DNA from 3 places in the Phytobacter palmae genome. Region 2 is predicted to be linked to each of the others. Evidence: predicted binding sites of a transcription regulator. Region 2 holds the regulator's gene; each other region holds the start of a gene.
What was found. Region 2 encodes PurR, which represses purine synthesis genes. Its sites were predicted from a motif close to CANGCAAACGTTTGCNTG; they were not measured.

Region 1: glyA (serine hydroxymethyltransferase) is a predicted target of PurR. The motif match lies at 2,064-2,081, and genes of this name have one in related genera.
Region 3: cvpA (colicin V production protein) is a predicted target of PurR. The motif match lies at 1,290-1,307, and genes of this name have one in related genera.

Annotation. Positions count from the first base shown of each region.
Region 1 covers NZ_JBCIVJ010000012.1:150,500-156,808, reverse strand. Annotated here, with positions in the region: gene glrR (two-component system response regulator GlrR) at 1-251, shown strand, start outside; gene glnB (nitrogen regulatory protein P-II) at 326-664, shown strand; gene hmpA (NO-inducible flavohemoprotein) at 709-1,899, opposite strand; gene glyA (serine hydroxymethyltransferase) at 2,218-3,471, shown strand; gene AAIG39_RS15880 (nickel/cobalt efflux protein RcnA) at 3,521-4,417, opposite strand; gene rcnR (Ni(II)/Co(II)-binding transcriptional repressor RcnR) at 4,560-4,832, shown strand; gene AAIG39_RS15870 (3-phenylpropionate MFS transporter) at 4,932-6,071, shown strand; gene csiE (stationary phase inducible protein CsiE) at 6,068-6,309, opposite strand, start outside.
Region 2 covers NZ_JBCIVJ010000015.1:119,640-125,948, forward strand. Annotated here, with positions in the region: gene punC (purine nucleoside transporter PunC) at 1-1,011, opposite strand, end outside; gene punR (DNA-binding transcriptional activator PunR) at 1,124-2,035, shown strand; gene purR (HTH-type transcriptional repressor PurR) at 2,052-3,077, opposite strand; gene cydH (cytochrome bd-I oxidase subunit CydH) at 3,376-3,465, shown strand; gene AAIG39_RS18195 (MFS transporter) at 3,632-4,801, shown strand; gene sodB (superoxide dismutase [Fe]) at 4,831-5,412, opposite strand; gene AAIG39_RS18205 (C40 family peptidase) at 5,533-6,309, opposite strand, start outside.
Region 3 covers NZ_JBCIVJ010000018.1:45,911-52,219, forward strand. Annotated here, with positions in the region: gene purF (amidophosphoribosyltransferase) at 1-711, opposite strand, end outside; gene cvpA (colicin V production protein) at 747-1,235, opposite strand; gene dedD (cell division protein DedD) at 1,521-2,207, opposite strand; gene folC (bifunctional tetrahydrofolate synthase/dihydrofolate synthase) at 2,197-3,465, opposite strand; gene accD (acetyl-CoA carboxylase, carboxyltransferase subunit beta) at 3,538-4,452, opposite strand; gene AAIG39_RS19620 (DedA family protein) at 4,556-5,215, opposite strand; gene truA (tRNA pseudouridine(38-40) synthase TruA) at 5,242-6,054, opposite strand; gene AAIG39_RS19630 (aspartate-semialdehyde dehydrogenase) at 6,054-6,309, opposite strand, start outside.

The sequences.
Region 1 (6,309 bases), on a different contig from region 2:
AATGCGTAGCGCTGACCTCATCGCCGGTGATCAGCGACGCGCTGGTGGAGCAGGCCCTGGAAGGGGAGAACACAGCCCTGCCAACGTTTGTGGAAGCGCGAAATCAATTTGAGCTCAATTACCTGCGCAAGCTGCTGCAAATCACCAAAGGTAACGTCACCCATGCGGCGAGAATGGCCGGGCGCAACCGTACTGAATTTTACAAATTGCTCTCGCGCCATGAACTCGATGCCAACGACTTTAAAGAGTAATGGCGTAGCGAATATGGTAGTGTGAGCAACCGATTACGAAGTAGCTCACTGGCAAGCGTTTTTAAGGACCAACCATGAAAAAGATTGATGCGATTATTAAACCTTTCAAACTGGATGACGTGCGTGAAGCGCTGGCCGAAGTCGGCATTACCGGGATGACGGTGACCGAAGTGAAAGGTTTTGGTCGCCAGAAAGGCCATACCGAACTGTACCGTGGTGCAGAATACATGGTGGACTTTCTGCCGAAAGTAAAAATCGAAATCGTTGTTACCGATGATATCGTTGAGACCTGTGTGGACACCATTATCCGCACGGCGCAGACCGGTAAAATCGGCGACGGTAAGATTTTTGTCTTTGATGTCGCCCGCGTGGTACGTATTCGTACTGGCGAAGAAGACGACGCGGCTATCTGATTTTCGTCCTCACCCCCCGCGGGGTGAGGCTATTCTCCCGGTCTTTACAACACTTTGTGCGGGCCAAAGCATTCGTAATGAATGTTCTCTGACTTTATCCCCAGCCCGACCAGTTGTTTCGCGGCAAACTGCATAAACGCCACCGGGCCGCAGAGATAGAACTGCATGGCCGGATCGCTGAATGCCGACTCCAGCTTACTCAGCTCCATCAGTCCTTCACTGTCAAAGGCCTGCGCCTGTTTATCTAAATGGGTTGGCGCGCGGTACCAGACATGCGAAGTGACGCGCGGCAGTTTGCTGCTCAGGGTTTTCACCTCGCTGGCGAAGGCGTGAACGTCGCCATTTTCCGCTGCATGGAACCAGTTTACCTGCGCTTTATGTCCTGCTCTGGCGAGCGTATCCAGCATCGCCAGCATCGGGGTCTGACCAACGCCTGCGGAGATGAGCGTAACCGGGGTATTGTTCCCGACATCCATAAAGAAATCGCCTGCTGGAGCTGCCAGATGTACCACATCACCGACTTGCGCGCGCTGATGCAGCCAGGTTGATACCTGCCCGCGGTCTTCGCGTTTTACCGCAATACGATAATGCTTACCGTCAGGGGCGTGGGTCAGGGAGTACTGGCGAATTTCCTGCCAGACAAACTCTTCCGGTTTCAGCCAGATGCCGATGTATTGCCCAGGGCGGAAATCAGCCACGGGCTGCCCATCCACAGGGGAGAATACAAAGCTGGTGATTAACGCGCTTTGTTCGGTTTTTTCCACCAGACGAAACGGGCGCGTCCCTTCCCAGCCGCCCGCTTTGCGCGCATTTTCATTATACAGTTGCGCTTCCCGCTGGATGAAAACACCGGCGAGCACGCCATAGGCTTTACCCCATGCGTCAAGAACGTCCTGCCCTGGGCTGAACATCTCATCAAGGGTGGCCAGTAAGTGATGGCCGACAATATCGTACTGCGCAGGCTGGATCTGAAAACTGGTGTGTTTTTGGGCAATCTTTTCGACCGCAGGCAATAACGCGGCGAGGTTATCAAGGTTACTTGCGTAGGCTGCGATGGCGTTAAACAAGGCTTCGCGCTGATCGCCGTTACGCTGATTGCTCATATTGAAAATATCTTTGAGTTCCGGATTGTGCGTAAACATCCGGTCATAAAAATGGGCGGTCAATTTTGGACCGGTTTCCAGCAGCAGGGGAATGGTGGCTTTCACCGTTGCGATGGTTTGAACGTCAAGCATGGCGGCTTCCTGTTTGGTTATCTATAAGATGTATTCTAAATGCATCTTATAGTCGCGAAAGCGGTGTTGTAAAGGGGGGAGCGGCTGTCACAAGGAATTTCAAACGTGAAGAAGTTGCATCACAAACGTGAAAAGAATTCCATTGCAACGGTAAAGTGCATTATCTCTCAAACCCTTGCCTGGCGCGGAGCCAATCGTTTGCGTAAAAACCTTTGTCAAGACCTGTTATCGCGATATGAATCAGTTATACTGTGAGCCGTCACCCAAAACGGGCCCTCAATTTGAGTTGCTTTATTGTTAGCTGAGCAGGAGATGCGGATGTTAAAACGTGAAATGAACATTGCCGATTATGATGCCGAACTGTGGCAGGCTATGGAGCAGGAAAAAGTACGTCAGGAAGAACACATTGAACTGATCGCCTCCGAGAACTACACCAGCCCGCGTGTAATGCAGGCACAGGGCTCTCAGCTGACCAACAAATATGCCGAAGGTTACCCGGGTAAACGCTACTATGGCGGTTGCGAGTATGTCGATATCGTTGAACAACTGGCGATCGACCGCGCAAAAGAGCTGTTCGGCGCTGACTATGCGAACGTGCAGCCGCACTCCGGCTCTCAGGCTAACTTCGCAGTCTATACCGCGCTGCTGCAACCGGGCGATACCGTTCTGGGTATGAACCTGGCGCAGGGCGGCCACCTGACTCATGGCTCCCCGGTTAACTTCTCCGGCAAACTGTACAACATCATCCCTTACGGTATTGATGAGTCCGGTAAAATTGACTACGAAGACATGGCTAAGCAGGCCAAAGAGCACAAGCCGAAAATGATCATCGGTGGTTTCTCGGCTTATTCCGGTATCGTTGACTGGGCAAAAATGCGTGAAATCGCTGACAGCATCGGTGCTTATCTGTTCGTCGATATGGCACACGTTGCGGGTCTGATTGCCGCAGGCGTTTACCCGAACCCGGTTCCGCACGCTCACGTCGTTACCACTACCACCCACAAAACCCTGGCGGGTCCACGCGGTGGCCTGATCCTGGCGAAAGGCGGTGACGAAGATCTGTACAAAAAACTGAACTCCGCTGTCTTCCCAAGCGCTCAGGGCGGCCCACTGATGCACGTTATCGCAGCAAAAGCGGTGGCACTGAAAGAAGCGATGGAGCCAGAGTTCAAAGTTTACCAGCAGCAGGTTGCTAAAAACGCGAAAGCGATGGTGGAAGTGTTCCTGAACCGCGGCTACAAAGTGGTGTCTGGCGGTACTGAAAACCACCTGTTCCTGCTGGATCTGGTTGATAAAAACCTGACCGGTAAAGAAGCGGATGCGGCACTGGGCCGTGCTAACATCACCGTGAACAAAAACAGCGTGCCTAACGATCCTAAGAGCCCGTTTGTGACCTCCGGTATCCGTATCGGTTCTCCGGCGATTACCCGTCGCGGCTTTAAAGAAGCGGAAGCGAAAGAACTGGCTGGCTGGATGTGTGACGTTCTGGACAATATCAATGACGAAGCGGTTATCGAGCGCGTCAAAGGTAAAGTTCTGGATATCTGCGCACGCTTCCCGGTTTACGCATAACTCCTGCACATATCTAAAAATGCCCGCACTTCGCGGGCATTTTTTTGCCTTATTGCAGGGTGTAATAACCGTGAACGCCCATATAAATCCCCACCAGTGCAATCAATATGCTGGAGAAATAGGGGGCGCGCCGGGCAAGGGTATTGAATCCTGACCAGCGTTTCACTGCCTGCTGTACGCTCACTGCCGCTCCCACGCCCACCGCAACCAGGGTTAATGCCAGACCGATGCTAAAGCACACCACCATCGTAGCGCCCAGCGTGAATGCCTTAAGCTGAATACAGATCAGCAGTACGGTAATCGCCGCCGGGCAGGGGATGAGCCCCCCCGTCAGGCCAAACAGCAGAATTTGCCCGTTAGTCACCTTATTGCCGTTAAAGCGGCGCTCAATATCCCGTGCATGGGCCAGTTCGTGCGCGTCACGATACTCTTCTTGTTTCTCCACTTTCCGCGCAGAGAGGATGACTGGCTGGCGCAGACTCAGGCTCGCGGCCTGGGCTGGCTGGAAAATCAGCCCCTGTGCATGAGGGTGGGCATGATCGTGATGGTGGTCGTGATGGTGGTCATGGCCGTGATCATGGTGATGGTGATTCGCATGCCACTGTCGTTCGCCTTGCCAGGTTCGCCAGAACATCCATGCGGCTGTCCCCAGAATGATCGCCGCTGAGATCATCTGCATCCAGGGCTCTACGGCCCCGGCGGTGAACCGACGGCTGATAAACATTCCGCCCATCGCGATAAGCCAGACCACTGCCGTATGAGACAACGTGGCCGCAAGACCGAGCATAACGGCCTGTTTTACGGTGCCTTTGATCGCAATGATAAAGGCCGCCATCATCGTTTTTGAATGTCCCGGCTCAAGGCCATGTAGTGCGCCGAGCAGAATGGCGCTCGGAATGAAAAACCAGCCATTTCCCTGCTGAAAGAGGGTTGCAAAATCGGTCATGAGAATAATTCTCGCTCTTTGTTTTATTTGTTCAATCTACTCCCCCCCAGTAAAAAATACTACCCCCCAGTAGAATGAAACTCCCCCCCAGTTGTTCTGTGATATGATTTTTTCACTCAGCAGAGGCAAAAGTGAGGTCAGTATGTCGCATACCATTCGGGATAAAAAAAAGCTCAAAGCACGGGCGAGTAAGATTGAAGGACAAGTAGCGGCGCTGAAAAAGATGCTTGATGAACCGCATGAATGCGCACAGGTTTTGCAGCAAATCGCTGCTATTCGCGGGGCGGTAAACGGCCTGATGCGTGAGGTCATCAAAGGGCACTTGACCGATCATATTGTTCATGAAAATGATGAAGTCAAACGTGAAGCCGATCTTGATGTGGTGCTGAGTGTACTGGATTCTTATATTCGCTAGCGGCAGTCTGAATGACACTTCTCTCGTGTCTGTTATATAACTGTTACTTGCCAGTTTATTGATTTCCCTCCAGACTATCGCCTCATTCAGGAGGGAATCATGATTTTGCAGTCCACGCGCTGGCTGGCGCTCGCTTATTTCACCTATTTTTTTAGTTACGGTATCTTTTTGCCCTTCTGGAGTGTCTGGCTCAAAGGCACAGGTCTCACGCCGGAAACCATCGGGATCTTACTCGGCGCGGGTCTGGTAGCGCGTTTTCTCGGCAGCCTGCTTATCGCCCCGCGTGTCAGTAATCCCTCTCTGCTTATTAAAGCGCTACGCATACTTGCTTTGATCACGCTGGTGTTTGCGTTCGCCTTTTGGGCCGGAACCAATGTGGCCTGGCTGATGGTAGTGATTATCGGTTTTAACCTCTTTTTCTCGCCGCTGGTTCCCTTGACGGATGCGCTCGCCAATACCTGGCAGAAACAGTTTCCTATGGACTACGGGCGGGTACGCGTCTGGGGCTCTATCGCCTTCGTTATTGGCTCGGCGGCAACCGGAAAACTGGTTAGCGAGTTTGATTATCGTGCCGTACTGGCGATGCTGACGCTGGGGGTTGCCTCAATGCTGTTAGGGATGCTACTACGCCCGTCGATTTTGCCTCAGGGAGACACTCGCCATCAGGATGTTACAGGCTGGAAGGCATGGCGCGATCTGGTAATAAAAAGCTGGCGTTTCCTGGTTTGCGTTTCGCTACTCCAGGGTGCGCATGCGGCCTATTATGGTTTCAGCGCGATCTACTGGCAGGAAGCGGGGTATTCCGCTTCAACGGTGGGCTATCTCTGGTCGCTTGGGGTGGTCGCCGAAGTTGTTGTCTTTACGCTCAGTAACCGGTTGTTCCGTCGCTTTAGCGCCCGCGATTTGCTTTTACTGTCTGCCGTTTGTGGGCTGGTGCGCTGGGGGCTGATGGGATGGACGACCGGCCTGCCGTGGCTTATTGTCGCACAAATCCTGCACTGCGGAACCTTCACCGTCTGCCATCTGGCCGGTATGCGCTACATCGCTGCCCGCAAAGAAAATGAGATAATCCGCCTGCAGGCTGTCTATTCCGCCGTCGCAATGGGTGGAAGTATTGCGGTGATGACCATGTTCTCCGGATTCTTATTCCAGCATCTGCATCAGGGGCTGTTCTGGTTCATGGCGCTACTGGCAGTGCCTGCACTGTTTTTACGCCCTAAGGTTGCCGCTCAGCCTTAAGCTTCAAGCATTTCACGGATATGCGCCTGCTGATGACCGGTCAGCGGGCGATCTGCATGGATTAACGGCGGTGAAAAGAGGGGCAGCGGGGTAGTATACGGGGTTACTATCAGCGTAACGTCGCGCGGAGCCCCCTGTTTCTGAAAATCCTGCAGCGGCAAATATTTGATATTGAGCGGGAGCAGCGTGAGTTCACGCAGTTGCAATTCAATTTCCTGTTCGCGCTCTGGCTCATTGC
Region 2 (6,309 bases):
ATTCTGCAAGGCTGCCGCCCGGCCGGTAGCCTGCGGGAAGGGGCGCAGTGCCTGAGCTACCACTATCGGATAAATAGCTCCATTTGCCATTGCCATCAGACAGAAGGGGATTAACAGGGCGGTCAGCGAGGCGCCAGGCATCAGCCCCACAGCCCAGGTTGCAGCGACGCTCAATGCGAAAGCCAGCAGCAACCACGGTAATAAACGGGCACCAGACCATTTTTGCAATGCGGCGCGACAGCCGTAACCCCCGACCAGAAAGGCTATGGTTTGCGGCACATAACTCAGACCAATAACTGCGGGGCCGTATCCCATCTCATGAAGAATAAACGGTGAACCGGTAAGCCAGGCGAAAAAACTGGCCGAGCAGGCGGCGTAAATCAGCACGTTGCCACGATAGCCCTTATCGCGCAACAGCGCGGCGAAAGTCAGCGCCTGTACCGTTTGTGCGGGGTGCTGCGCGCCACTGCGCAGACGCAGTGCCGGGAGCATCAATATTACAGTGATGATAAATAATGTGGCGAAGATTGCCTGCCAGGAGAAGTGGGCCAGAATCCAGCTGCCAAGCAGGGGCGCGAGGGCAGGAGATAAACCCACCAGCGGCATAATGGTGGCAAAAATGCGGTTTGTCCGCTGCGCCGGATAATGATCCGTCACCAGCGCCTGCCAGGTCACGGCAGCCGCACAGACCCCGATGGCCTGGACAAAACGCAACACCAGCAACCAGACAGCGTTCTGCACCCAAAGCATACCAAGGCAGCCGACGGCGAAAATGGCCAGGCCCGCGAGCAAAACAGGCTTCCTGCCATAGCGATCCGACAGCGGCCCCCATACCAGTTGAGCAACAGCAAAGCCTGCAAGAAACAGGCTTAGCGTCGCGCTGACCGCTGCGGCAGACGTATTTAAATCTTGCTGAATATCGGCAAACGCCGGCAGGTACATATCTGTAGCCAGAAAGCCCAGTACGCTTAAGCCCGCGAGCCAGACTAAAAATCCTTTTCCAGGTTGCATGGCAGATCTCTTTTTATGACAGGTAATCAGGGCTCCAGAGTCTAAGGAGTGCAACCCGGCTTGTGAAACGCTAATATTTGTCCGGTGGTTTCAAAATTTTTGCAGGCAGATTATGTGGTCAGAATATTCTCTCGAAGTGGTTGATGCCGTTGCCCGAAATGGCAGCTTTAGCGGTGCAGCGCAGGAGCTACATCGTGTACCTTCTGCGGTCAGCTATACCGTGCGTCAACTCGAAGAGTGGCTGGCGGTACCGTTGTTTGAACGCCGTCACCGGGATGTTGAATTGACGCCCGCTGGCGTGTGGTTTTTGAAAGAGGGGCGTTCTGTTATCAAAAAAATGCAGATCACCCGGCAACAGTGTCAGCAAATTGCCAACGGCTGGCGTGGGCAGTTATCTATCGCCGTTGATAACATCGTTAAACCGGAACGTACGCGCCAGATGATTGTCGATTTCTATCGCCATTTTAGCGATGTCGAACTGCTGGTCTCCCAGGAGGTATTTAACGGTGTATGGGATGCGCTGGCCGACGGACGTGTTGAACTGGCTATTGGCGCAACTCAGGCAATTCCGGTCGGGGGCCGCTATACCTTTCGCGATATGGGCATGTTGAGCTGGAAATGTGTGGTTGCGCGTCATCATCCGCTGGCGGCGATGGCGTCGCCGCTCAGTGATGATACGTTACGGAACTGGCCATCGCTGGTGCGCGAAGATACCTCCCGTTCGCTGCCTAAACGCATCACCTGGCTTCTGGATAATCAGAAGCGGGTTGTCGCCCCTGACTGGGAATCATCTGCTGCCTGCTTGTCTGCCGGGCTATGCATTGGGATGGTGCCAGCGCATTTTGCCCGTCCGTGGATCGATCGCGGTGAATGGGTTGCGCTGGCACTTGAAAATCCTTTCCCGGACGCCGCCTGTTGTCTGACCTGGCAGCAGAATGATGCTTCACCGGCGCTGAGCTGGTTACTGGATTACCTGGGTGACAGCGAAACACTGAACAGAGAGTGGCTGCGGGAGCAGGAATGAACTGCTCCCGGCAGGATTAACGGCGATAGTCGCGGAACGGACCATCGGCAACCGAGCGGCGTTCAATCAGACGCGGATGCACTTCAATTGATTGTGACTCTTCACGCTTGTTCACGATGCGGTCCAGTAGCATGTTAAACGCGGTTTCACCCAGCGAGTCTTTCGGCTGGTGGATAGTTGTCAGTGAAGGGGTAAAGAAACGTGAATTGCGCACGTTATCATAACCGATCACCGAAATATCCTGCGGCACGCGCAGGCCCATTTCATCAGCCGCGCACAACGCGCCCATCGCCATAATGTCGCCACCGCAGAACACCGCAGTCGGGCGAGAAGACTGAGTCAGTATTTGTTGCATCGCACGATAACCGGACTCCGGCTCAAAGTCGCCCTGCACAATCCAGTTTTCCGGTACATTGATGTGGGCCTCTTGCATCGCTTTCATAAAGCCACTAAGACGGCCGGCTCCCGTGTTGCGCTCTAATGGCCCGGGGATAACGCCAATTTCGCGATGGCCGCGTTCAATCAGATAACGGCCGGCCATATAGCCACCGGCAAAGGCGTTATCGATTACCGTATCGGTAAAATCGGCTTTTGCTTCGCCCCAGTCCATTACCACCATAGGAATATGGCGATATTCCTCCAGCATGCTGAGTAACGATTCCGGGTATTCAGAACACATGACCAGCAGACCATCCACACGTTTTTGCGCCATCATCGACAGATAGGCGCGCTGTTTTTCCAGGTTATTCCAGGCGTTACCGAGAATAAGGGTGTAGCCTTTCTGGAAACAATTTTTCTCAACTGCTTCGATGATCTCGGCGAAATAAGCCGCTTCGCTACTGGTCGCCAGCAAGCCAATAGATTTCGTGTGATTGACTTTCAAACTGCGGGCAACCGCGCTGGGAGAGTAGTGTAATTCTTTAATCGCTGCCCAGACCGCGTTGCGCGTCTCTTCTGCAACGAAACGCGTCTTGTTAATTACATGTGATACGGTTGTGGTGGAAACGTTTGCTCGCTTCGCTACGTCTTTAATCGTTGCCATCAGATCTTACTCCAGACCATATCGTAAACTCCTGATAATACATAAGGTAAACGTTTGCCTTCCATCACCCTTTACCCATAGAAGGGATTGCAATACGCCGGGAAAAAGACACTGGACGTCAGGAGGGGAGTCAATGGCCGGTACGCTAATAAATTTAGCGTCGAATTTTGTCTGATCTTGACCAAAAGGGGAAGTGCTAAAACGTGTATCACTCTAAATCCTGCAAGATTTTTACGTTTATTTGTGCAAAAATGCGTTACATCACTTTTTGTGTGGAAATTAATAAGGAGAAAAATTGATGAGCACCGACCTGAAGTTTTCTTTAGTGACTACCGTAATTGTACTCGCCCTGATTGTTGCTGGCGGACTCACTGCCGCACTGCATTGATTTACCCCGGGGGAGAGCCCTCTCTCCCTCGTCTCTCCTGTCGATTGTCATCAAATCAGCAATAGTCTTTTCCCATTTCGCTAACTTCTGTTTTTTGTGATTGATGTCATACTTTTGACTTCTGTGACGGTGTCGCGCGTCGACACGGCAATTCCGGAGTCTATTTATGAAGATCAATTTCCCACTGCTTGCCCTGGCGATTGGCGCTTTCGGCATCGGTACGACCGAATTTTCACCCATGGGGTTACTGCCCGTTATCGCCCAGGGCGTGGATGTCTCGATCCCGGCAGCGGGTATGCTTATTAGCGCTTATGCTATTGGCGTCATGGTTGGCGCACCGTTAATGACGCTGTTGCTTTCCCATCGGGCGCGACGTAATGCGCTGGTATTCCTGATGGCGATTTTTACCCTCGGCAATGTGCTGTCGGCACTTTCACCTGATTACACAACATTGATGCTCTCCCGCATCATTACCAGTCTGAATCATGGTGCGTTCTTTGGGCTTGGTTCTGTGGTGGCAGCAAGCGTGGTGGCAAAAGAAAAACAGGCCAGTGCGGTAGCGACCATGTTTATGGGGCTGACTATCGCCAATATCGGCGGTGTGCCCGCAGCAACCTGGCTGGGTGGGGCGATTGGCTGGCGCATGTCGTTCCTGGCCACAGCGGGGCTGGGTGTCATCGCTATGATCAGTCTCTACTTTTCGTTGCCGAAAGGCAGTGCCGGTGAGCGTCCTGATGTGCGTAAAGAACTGGCAGTATTAATGCGTCCTCAGGTAGTTTCGGCGTTGCTGACGACGGTACTGGGGGCCGGGGCGATGTTCACGCTCTATACCTACATTTCACCCGTACTGCACCGTATTACCGATGCCACACCTGCGTTTATCACCGCGATGCTGGTGCTGGTAGGCGTTGGATTCTCCATCGGTAACTATCTTGGCGGCAAGCTGGCTGACCGCTCGGTCACGGCGACCCTGAAAGGCTTCTTGTTGCTATTGATCGTAATTATGGTTGCAATTCCCTGGCTGGCGCGCAGTGAAATCGGCGCAGCAATCAGTATGGTTGTCTGGGGTGCGGCAACCTTCGCGGTAGTGCCTCCGTTGCAGATGCGTGTTATGCGCGTGGCGCATGAGGCTCCGGGCCTGTCATCATCCGTAAATATTGGTGCGTTTAACCTGGGCAATGCGCTGGGGGCAGCGGCAGGGGGCGCGGTGATCTCGGGTGGACTGGGATACACCGTCGTGCCGGTAACCGGGGCGATTATTGCGGGAATGGCGCTATTGCTGGTGTTGCTTTCCGGCAGAGCTAATGCAGAGCGAACCTGCACAGCAGCGGAATAAAAAAACAGGAGGGTTTCCCCTCCTGATGATTATGCGGCGAGATTCTTCGCGACAAACTCCCAGTTGACCAGCGCCCAGAAATGCTCCAGATAGTTTGGACGGGCGTTACGATAGTCAATGTAGTAAGCGTGTTCCCACACATCCACAGTCAGCAACGGCCTGGCGTCGGTGGTAAGCGGCGTTCCGGCATTCGATGTCGAAACAATTGCCAGTTTGCCATCGGCGTTTTTCACAAGCCACGTCCAGCCTGAACCAAAGTTCTTCACTGCGGCATCCGTGAATTTCGCTTTAAACTCAGCAAAGCTGCCAAATGCGCTGTTAATTGCAGCTGCCACAGCGCCTGCAGGCTCACCGCCTGCGTTCGGGGCCAGACAATGCCAGTAGAAAGTATGGTTCCAGACCTGGGCTGCATTGTTAAACACGCCGCCTTCGGAGCTACGAATAATCTCTTCGAGCGTTTTGCCTTCAAGCGGGCTGCCTTTGATCAGGTTATTCAGATTGGTGACATAAGCCTGATGGTGTTTGCCGTGATGGTACTCCAGCGTTTCCGCAGAAATGTGCGGTGCCAGGGCGTCTTTTGCATACGGTAATGCAGGTAATTCGAACGACATTGCTTCACTCCTTATTGTTTTAATGCACTCAATAACCTTATTGAGTGTAAGGATAGGGTAGCAAATCGAAAGGGGAGAAAAAAGAGAGAGTTACCTGCCGCCTGAGCGGCAGGTAAGAGATTAGCGGATGGTTTTTGGCGTAACCATTCTGCGGGCACCCACATAATGACGCTGCCAGTAATCTTCGCTTAATGAGGTTATCTGGATATCCTGGCCGCTGCGTGGCGACTGAATGAATTTGCCGTTGCCGACATACACACCCACGTGGTCGGCTGTACCACGACCCTGCGTACGGAAGAATACCAGATCGCCGCTTTCCAGTTCCGCAACGTTGACCGGAGAAGCATCACGCAGGTGATACATTTCATTCGCGGTGCGGGGAATGCGGAATTTCACCAGATCTTTATAGGCGTAATAGACCAGACCACTGCAATCAAACCCGGTCATCGGGGAGGTGCCGCCCCAATGGTAAGGCTTGCCAATCTGATTCATCAGTTTGGACATGGCAGTTTTCTGTACTTTCTGGATACGGACTTTGTGTGCTTCGGAAATAGCAACAGGTTTGCTGCTTTTCACTTTTACACAATGCGGCTTGTGGCCTTTACGCTTTGTGCATTTTTCCGTCATAGCGGTAGCGGCGATGGGTTTCGTGCTGGTTTTACTGTGACGGGAGGAATTCTTACTGGTGGTTTTGTTGCTGCTGGTCGACGTTTTTTTCGTCACTGCTGCTTTTTTATTTCCGGCTTTAGCCGTTGTTTTTGTTTCGGTGCGACTGCTTTTCTTTGATGTTTTTTCTGTGGTGGTTTTTTTCTTACTCTCGGATGCTTTCGCCAGATGCGTTGTCTTGTGCACAGCCGAACCTCGCGTTTGCTCGGAAGCACTCGCTAATGGCGTGAA
Region 3 (6,309 bases), on a different contig from region 2:
GCCTTTTTCGGTAATGTAAACAGCTTCACCCGGCGCGATATCACGCAGGAATTCAAAGCCCAGCGTATCAAGTGCCACGCTTTCAGACGCCACCATATATTCAGTGCGGCCGTCGCCAATATCGCGTTTGCCCAGTACCAGAGGACGAATACCGTTCGGGTCGCGGAAAGCAACCATGCCGTGACCGATGATCATCGCAACGCACGCATACGCGCCACGAATCTGGCGGTTGGTCGCGGCGACTGCGGCAAAAATGTTGTCTGCTTCCAGCGGATAATGGCGGAAGTTATCCAGCTCGCTGGCGAAAATGTTCAGCAGGATTTCTGAATCAGACGTGGTGTTGATGTGGCGGCGTTTTTCTTCAAACAGCTTTTTGCGCAGCTCGTGGGCATTGGTCAGGTTGCCGTTGTGGGCAAGCGTGATGCCGTAAGGGGAGTTAACGTAAAAAGGCTGAGCCTCGGAGGCGCTGGAGCTGCCAGCGGTTGGGTAACGCACATGGCCGATACCCATGTTGCCCTGAAGACGCTGCATATGGCGGGCTTCGAAAACATCGTTGACCAGGCCATTTGCTTTGCGCAGACGGAAACAATTATTTGCATCGATCGTGATGATGCCAGCGGCATCCTGTCCACGGTGCTGAAGCACCGATAACGCGTCATAAATCGACTGGTTGACCGGCATAACACCGGCGATACCGACAATACCGCACATACGTCTTTTCCTCGTTAAGCCACATCTCAGAGCGATTACGCTCTGGGCAAGAAACTTGACGAACTTTGCAGATAGTCAAAGAACCATCTGATGATGAAACTGAATTGCGGGATAAGCTGCGACTTCTGCCAGTCTTCGCTTTTTGACAGGCCCGTAAAGGTATCGAGAAAGAACAGAATGGCGGCGACGATTAGCACCCCGCGTAGCGCGCCAAAACAGATCCCCAACACCCTGTCTGTACCCGACAGGCCGGTTTTCTCCACAAGTTGACCTATCACGTAATTGACGATAGCGCCAACAATCAGCGTCGCGATGAACAAGATGGCGATGGATATCCCATTGCGAACCAGTTCATCTTCAAAGCCCGTAAACCAGACTGACAGGTAAGTGTAGTAATGACTGGCAACAAAGAAAGCACAACCCCATGTCACCAGTGATAACGCTTCACGAACAAAGCCGCGGATGAGGCTAACCAGACAGGAAAAACCAATCACCGCGATGATGGCGTAATCAATCCAGACCATATGTGTCCCACGATTTACGCCCTGTCGTCCAGTTCGGGGCGCATTCTAACAGAAAAAGAAAACGTTTGCGTAGGGATTTCCTTCCCGCGCGTAAATAAAAATGGCGCTGAAAAAATATTCAACGCCATCGAATCTTTAGCCTCTTCGGGCGTGTTTTATTCGTCTCAAAAACTCAGCCTCCCTTCCCGGCAACCCTCTCCCTGCCAGAGCGAGAAGCTCGATCCGATACTACTTTTCACCCTCTCCCCTGTGGAGAGAGGGACGAAATGAGGGGAAAAACGCACACTAATTCGCGCTATAACCCATTACCACGCCGCTCAAGCCTGACAGCTGCTTAAGCTCCTCAAGCGACCCTTTGAGTTTATCTTTCGATGCGTCCGGGCCGACCAGGATGCGGGTGATTTTACCCTGTACTGGCGTGGTTGGCGCAGTATAAACACGATAGCCTGCGCCGCGCAGTTTACCGACAATCTCGTTAACTTTATCGGCGTTCTTAAGCGCACCCAGTTGCACTACCCAGGCTTTACCCACTGGCGTCGATTTATCCGCCGCAGGCGGCTGTTCCGCAGGCGGGGTTGCCGCCACCTGTTCTGCCGGTTTCTGTGGTTGTGGCTTCGGCTTCTCAACCGGCTTTGGCTGTTCAGCCTGCTTCGGCGCTACGGGTTGCGCCGTGACATCCGGCGTCGTCGCCCCACTGACAGCCCGACGTGACGCATCCAGCGACGGCGCTGCCGCATCGCCAGCCTGCACCTCTTCCGCAGCCCCTTCCGGCGGCTGTGCCGGGAGCGCCTGCGTGGCCGCAGGCATCATATCCGGCTCATCGCGATCCCCCGGTTTGGGCACCAGAGGAATGGCGGCGAACTCATCCTGATAATGTTTTTTTTGCCCGTCCAGCAGCCCGGGAAGAATAATGACCCCGAGCGCAACCAGCACAATGGTTCCCATCAAACGGTTCTGAAACTTACTTGCCACCGGTTCTCCCCGCTTCCATCGCTTCCATGACATGTGCCACCGTATGGAATGAACCACACACCAGCACGGTATCTTCTGCTGTGGCCTCCGCCATCGCTGCCTGCCAGGCCTGCGCAACGTCCTGACAGGCCTTCCCTTGCGGTAAGTGCGCCATCAATTGTTCTGCCGTCGCACCGCGTGGCCCCTCCAGAGGGGCACAATACCAGCTATCGACCACAGGCTCCAGACAGGCGAGCGTTCCGGCGATGTCTTTATCATGCAGCATGCCGATGACCGCCAGCACGCGGCCACGCTCAGGCTCTGCCGCCAGCCGCCCGGCAAGGTAAGCCGCCGCATGAGGATTATGCGCCACATCCAGAATAAGACGCGGGTTATGTCGCACAATCTGGAAGCGGCCAGGCAGAATCGCCGAGGCGATGCCGTCACGGATAGCCTGCTCGCTCACCGCCAGCCCGCTGGCCCGCAGTGCCGCAAGTGCGGTCGCGGCATTAGGCTGCGGCACCTGCGGCAACGGTAAACCTGTCAGTTCACCCTTGCCGTCGCGAAAACGCCACTGCCCCTGCTCTACTTCATACTGCCAGTCCACGCCACGACGCAGCAGCAGAGCACCTTTTTCTGCGGCCACGTCGCCAATGGTGTATGGCATATCACTTTCGCCGACCACCGCGGGTTTACCGCCACGGAAGATGCCCGCTTTTTCGCGACCGATACTTTCTCTGTCTGGTCCCAGCCAGTCGGTATGATCGAGTGCAATGCTGGTCACCACGGCGACATCTGCATCAACCATATTGGTGGCGTCAAGACGCCCGCCCAGTCCCACTTCGAGGATAACGACATCCAGCTTCGCCTGTTTAAACAACCACAGCGCCGACAGCGTACCGTATTCAAAATAGGTTAATGAGGTTTCACCGCGCACGGCTTCAATTTCTGCAAAAGAACGCGTGTGGTCGGACTCCGACAGCTCCTCGCCCTGCACGCGAACCCGCTCGGTATAGCGGATAAGATGCGGCGAACTGTAGACACCCACACGATAACCAGCTGCAAGGAGAATAGATTCGAGAGTTCGGCAAGTCGTGCCTTTGCCATTGGTTCCCGCAACGGTAAAGACAAACGGCGCCGGTCGCAAAACGTCCAGACGCGCGGCAACCTGGCTTACGCGCTCAAGTCCCAGGTCAATGGTTTTGCTGTGCAGGTTTTCCAGATAAGAAAGCCACGCGGCCAGGGGCGACGTGGCTTGCAAAATGCGTTTATTTTCCATGATGCCCGTAGGATGTTCGACGATGTAAAAAGCAAAAGGGCAGCGCCGTGATGGCCCTGCCCTTCGGTATTATCAGGCCTCTGTTTCCTGATCGGGCACCGGGGGCACCACCACGCTTTCACGCGGAGCATCCGGGTTCGGTGCTGGCTGATTGGTCAGTTTCGCCAGAATGCTGGCCAGTTTCAGGCGCATTTCCGGACGACGAACGATCATATCGATCGCCCCTTTTTCAATCAGGAATTCACTGCGCTGGAATCCCGGCGGCAGTTTTTCACGCACGGTCTGTTCAATAACGCGCGGACCGGCAAAACCAATGAGTGCTTTCGGCTCGGCAATATTCAGATCGCCCAGCATCGCGAAGCTCGCGGAAACACCACCCATGGTAGGGTCAGTCAAAACAGAGATATACGGCAGGCCGCGCTCTTGCATCTTCGCCAGCGCTGCGGAGGTTTTCGCCATCTGCATCAGCGACATCAGCGCTTCCTGCATACGTGCGCCACCCGAGGCGGAGAAACAGATCAGCGGGCAGTTATCTTCCAGTGCCTGCTCAACGGCACGGACAAAACGTGCTCCCACTACAGAGCCCATTGAGCCGCCCATAAAGGCGAATTCGAACGCTGCCGCGACAACCGGCATGCCATGCAGCGTGCCTTTCATTACCACCAGCGCATCTTTTTCGCCGGTCTCTTTCTGTGCCGTCGCCAGACGGTCTTTGTATTTTTTGGAGTCACGGAACTTGAGCACATCTTTCGGCTCAAGTTCGCTACCCAGTTCCACCAGTGAACCTTCATCCAGCAATGTATGCAGGCGGTTACGCGCAGTCATGCGCATATGGTGGTCACACTTCGGGCAGACCTCAAGGTTACGCTCCAGCTCGGCACGATACAGTACCTGGCCGCAGCTATCGCATTTCGTCCACACACCCTCAGGGATGCTCGCCTTGCGGGTGGGGGTAATATTGCTTTTGATTCGTTCAATCCAGCTCATTGATAACCTTTATACATGAACCTGGTAGCCCATAAATGGGGCACATTAAAACATAACAGTTCGCAACTTGGGATAAAAAAGTGGTCGAACCGCCATAGACATCTTATTTTCCCTGTCGCGCTGCTGCACGACGGTGGCGAATGATCTCAATCACACCAGGAAGTATAGACACCACGATAATCGCGACAATCAGTAACTTAAGATTTTCCTGCACCATGGGCAACGTGCCGAAGAAGTAGCCAGCATAAGTAAACAGTAGCACCCATAACAGCGCCCCGATCACGTTGAACGCCGCGAAATGGCGATAGGACATATGCCCCATCCCGGCAACGAAAGGCGCAAACGTCCGCACAATAGGGATAAAGCGGGCAAGAATAATGGTTTTGCCACCGTGTTTCTCATAAAACTGATGAGTTTTATCGAGATAGCTGCGACGGAACACTTTCGAGTTTGGGTTGCTAAAGAGCTTGTCACCAAACAAACGCCCTATCGTGTAATTCACCGCATCGCCGAGAATGGCCGCAACAAGCATCAGCATCACCATAACGTGAACGTTGATGTCGTTCGCTGGTAGTGAAGCCAGCGCGCCCGCGACAAACAGCAGTGAATCCCCCGGTAAGAACGGCGTGACCACCAGACCGGTTTCGCAGAACAAAATCACAAAGAGGATCGCGTAAACCCAGATGCCGTATTGCGCGACCAGTTCCGCCAGATGAACATCAATGTGCAGAATAAAATCAATAAGAAAGCGAATTACGTCCATATTGTCTATGCCCTGGTTGATTGCGACTAGTCCGCGAGAAACAGCGGACCCATTGGCGTGCGTGGCAAGTTGAAACGGTCCGGATAATCCACCGAAACCAGATACAACCCTTCTGCTCTCGCCGTTGCTGCCGCCAGCGTTCTATCCTTAGCCGCCAGTAGCTCTGCTATCCAGCTCTCCGGCTGGTTGTTGGCACCCACTTCCATCAGGCTACCGACAATATTTCTTACCATATGATGTACAAAGGCATTAGCTTTGATATCCACCACCACATAAGCACCGTAACGCTGAACGTTAATGTGCATCATGTTGCGCCACGGCGTGCGCGACTGGCACTGTACTGCACGAAATGAGGTAAAGTCATTTTCACCCAGCAGACACTGCGCCGCACGCTGCATACGCTGTGCATCAAGGGGCAGATGGTAATGCGTAACCCCCTGGTTCAGTACCGCCGGGCGTAAACGATGATTGTAAATAACATAGCGATAACGACGCGCCGTCGCGCTAAATCGCGCATGGAAATCATCGGGCACATCTTTCACCCAACGTACCGCAATGTCTCCAGGTAAATTCGCATTTACGCCCAGTGTCCAGGCCGCGTCTTTACGTACCGCGCGGGTCTCAAAATGGACCACCTGCCCTGTGGCATGCACACCTGCGTCGGTACGCCCGGCACAAAAAACCGTCACCGGCTCATTGGCGACCTGCGACAACGCTTTTTCCAGCTTTTCCTGCACGCTGCGTACTTCTTGCTGACGCTGCCAGCCGTAATATTTACTGCCGTCGTACTCAATGCCAAGCGCAATTTTCAGCAGCGGTTGTTCCACAACGTCTGACATTAGTACAGGTACTCCTGTACCAGTTTTTCGGCAATTTTCACTGCCATAAGCGCCCCACCAAAACGTACGTTATCGGCCACTGACCAGAACTGAATCTGTTCAGGCAAGCCATAATCGTTGCGCACGCAACTGACTGAAAGATGCGCGCTACCAGACGCATCACCAACCTGGGTCGGGAAATCATTCTCTTCGGACAGCACAATATCCTCGCCGCGGGCAAACGCATCACGGGCCTCTTCTGCCGCCAGTGGACGC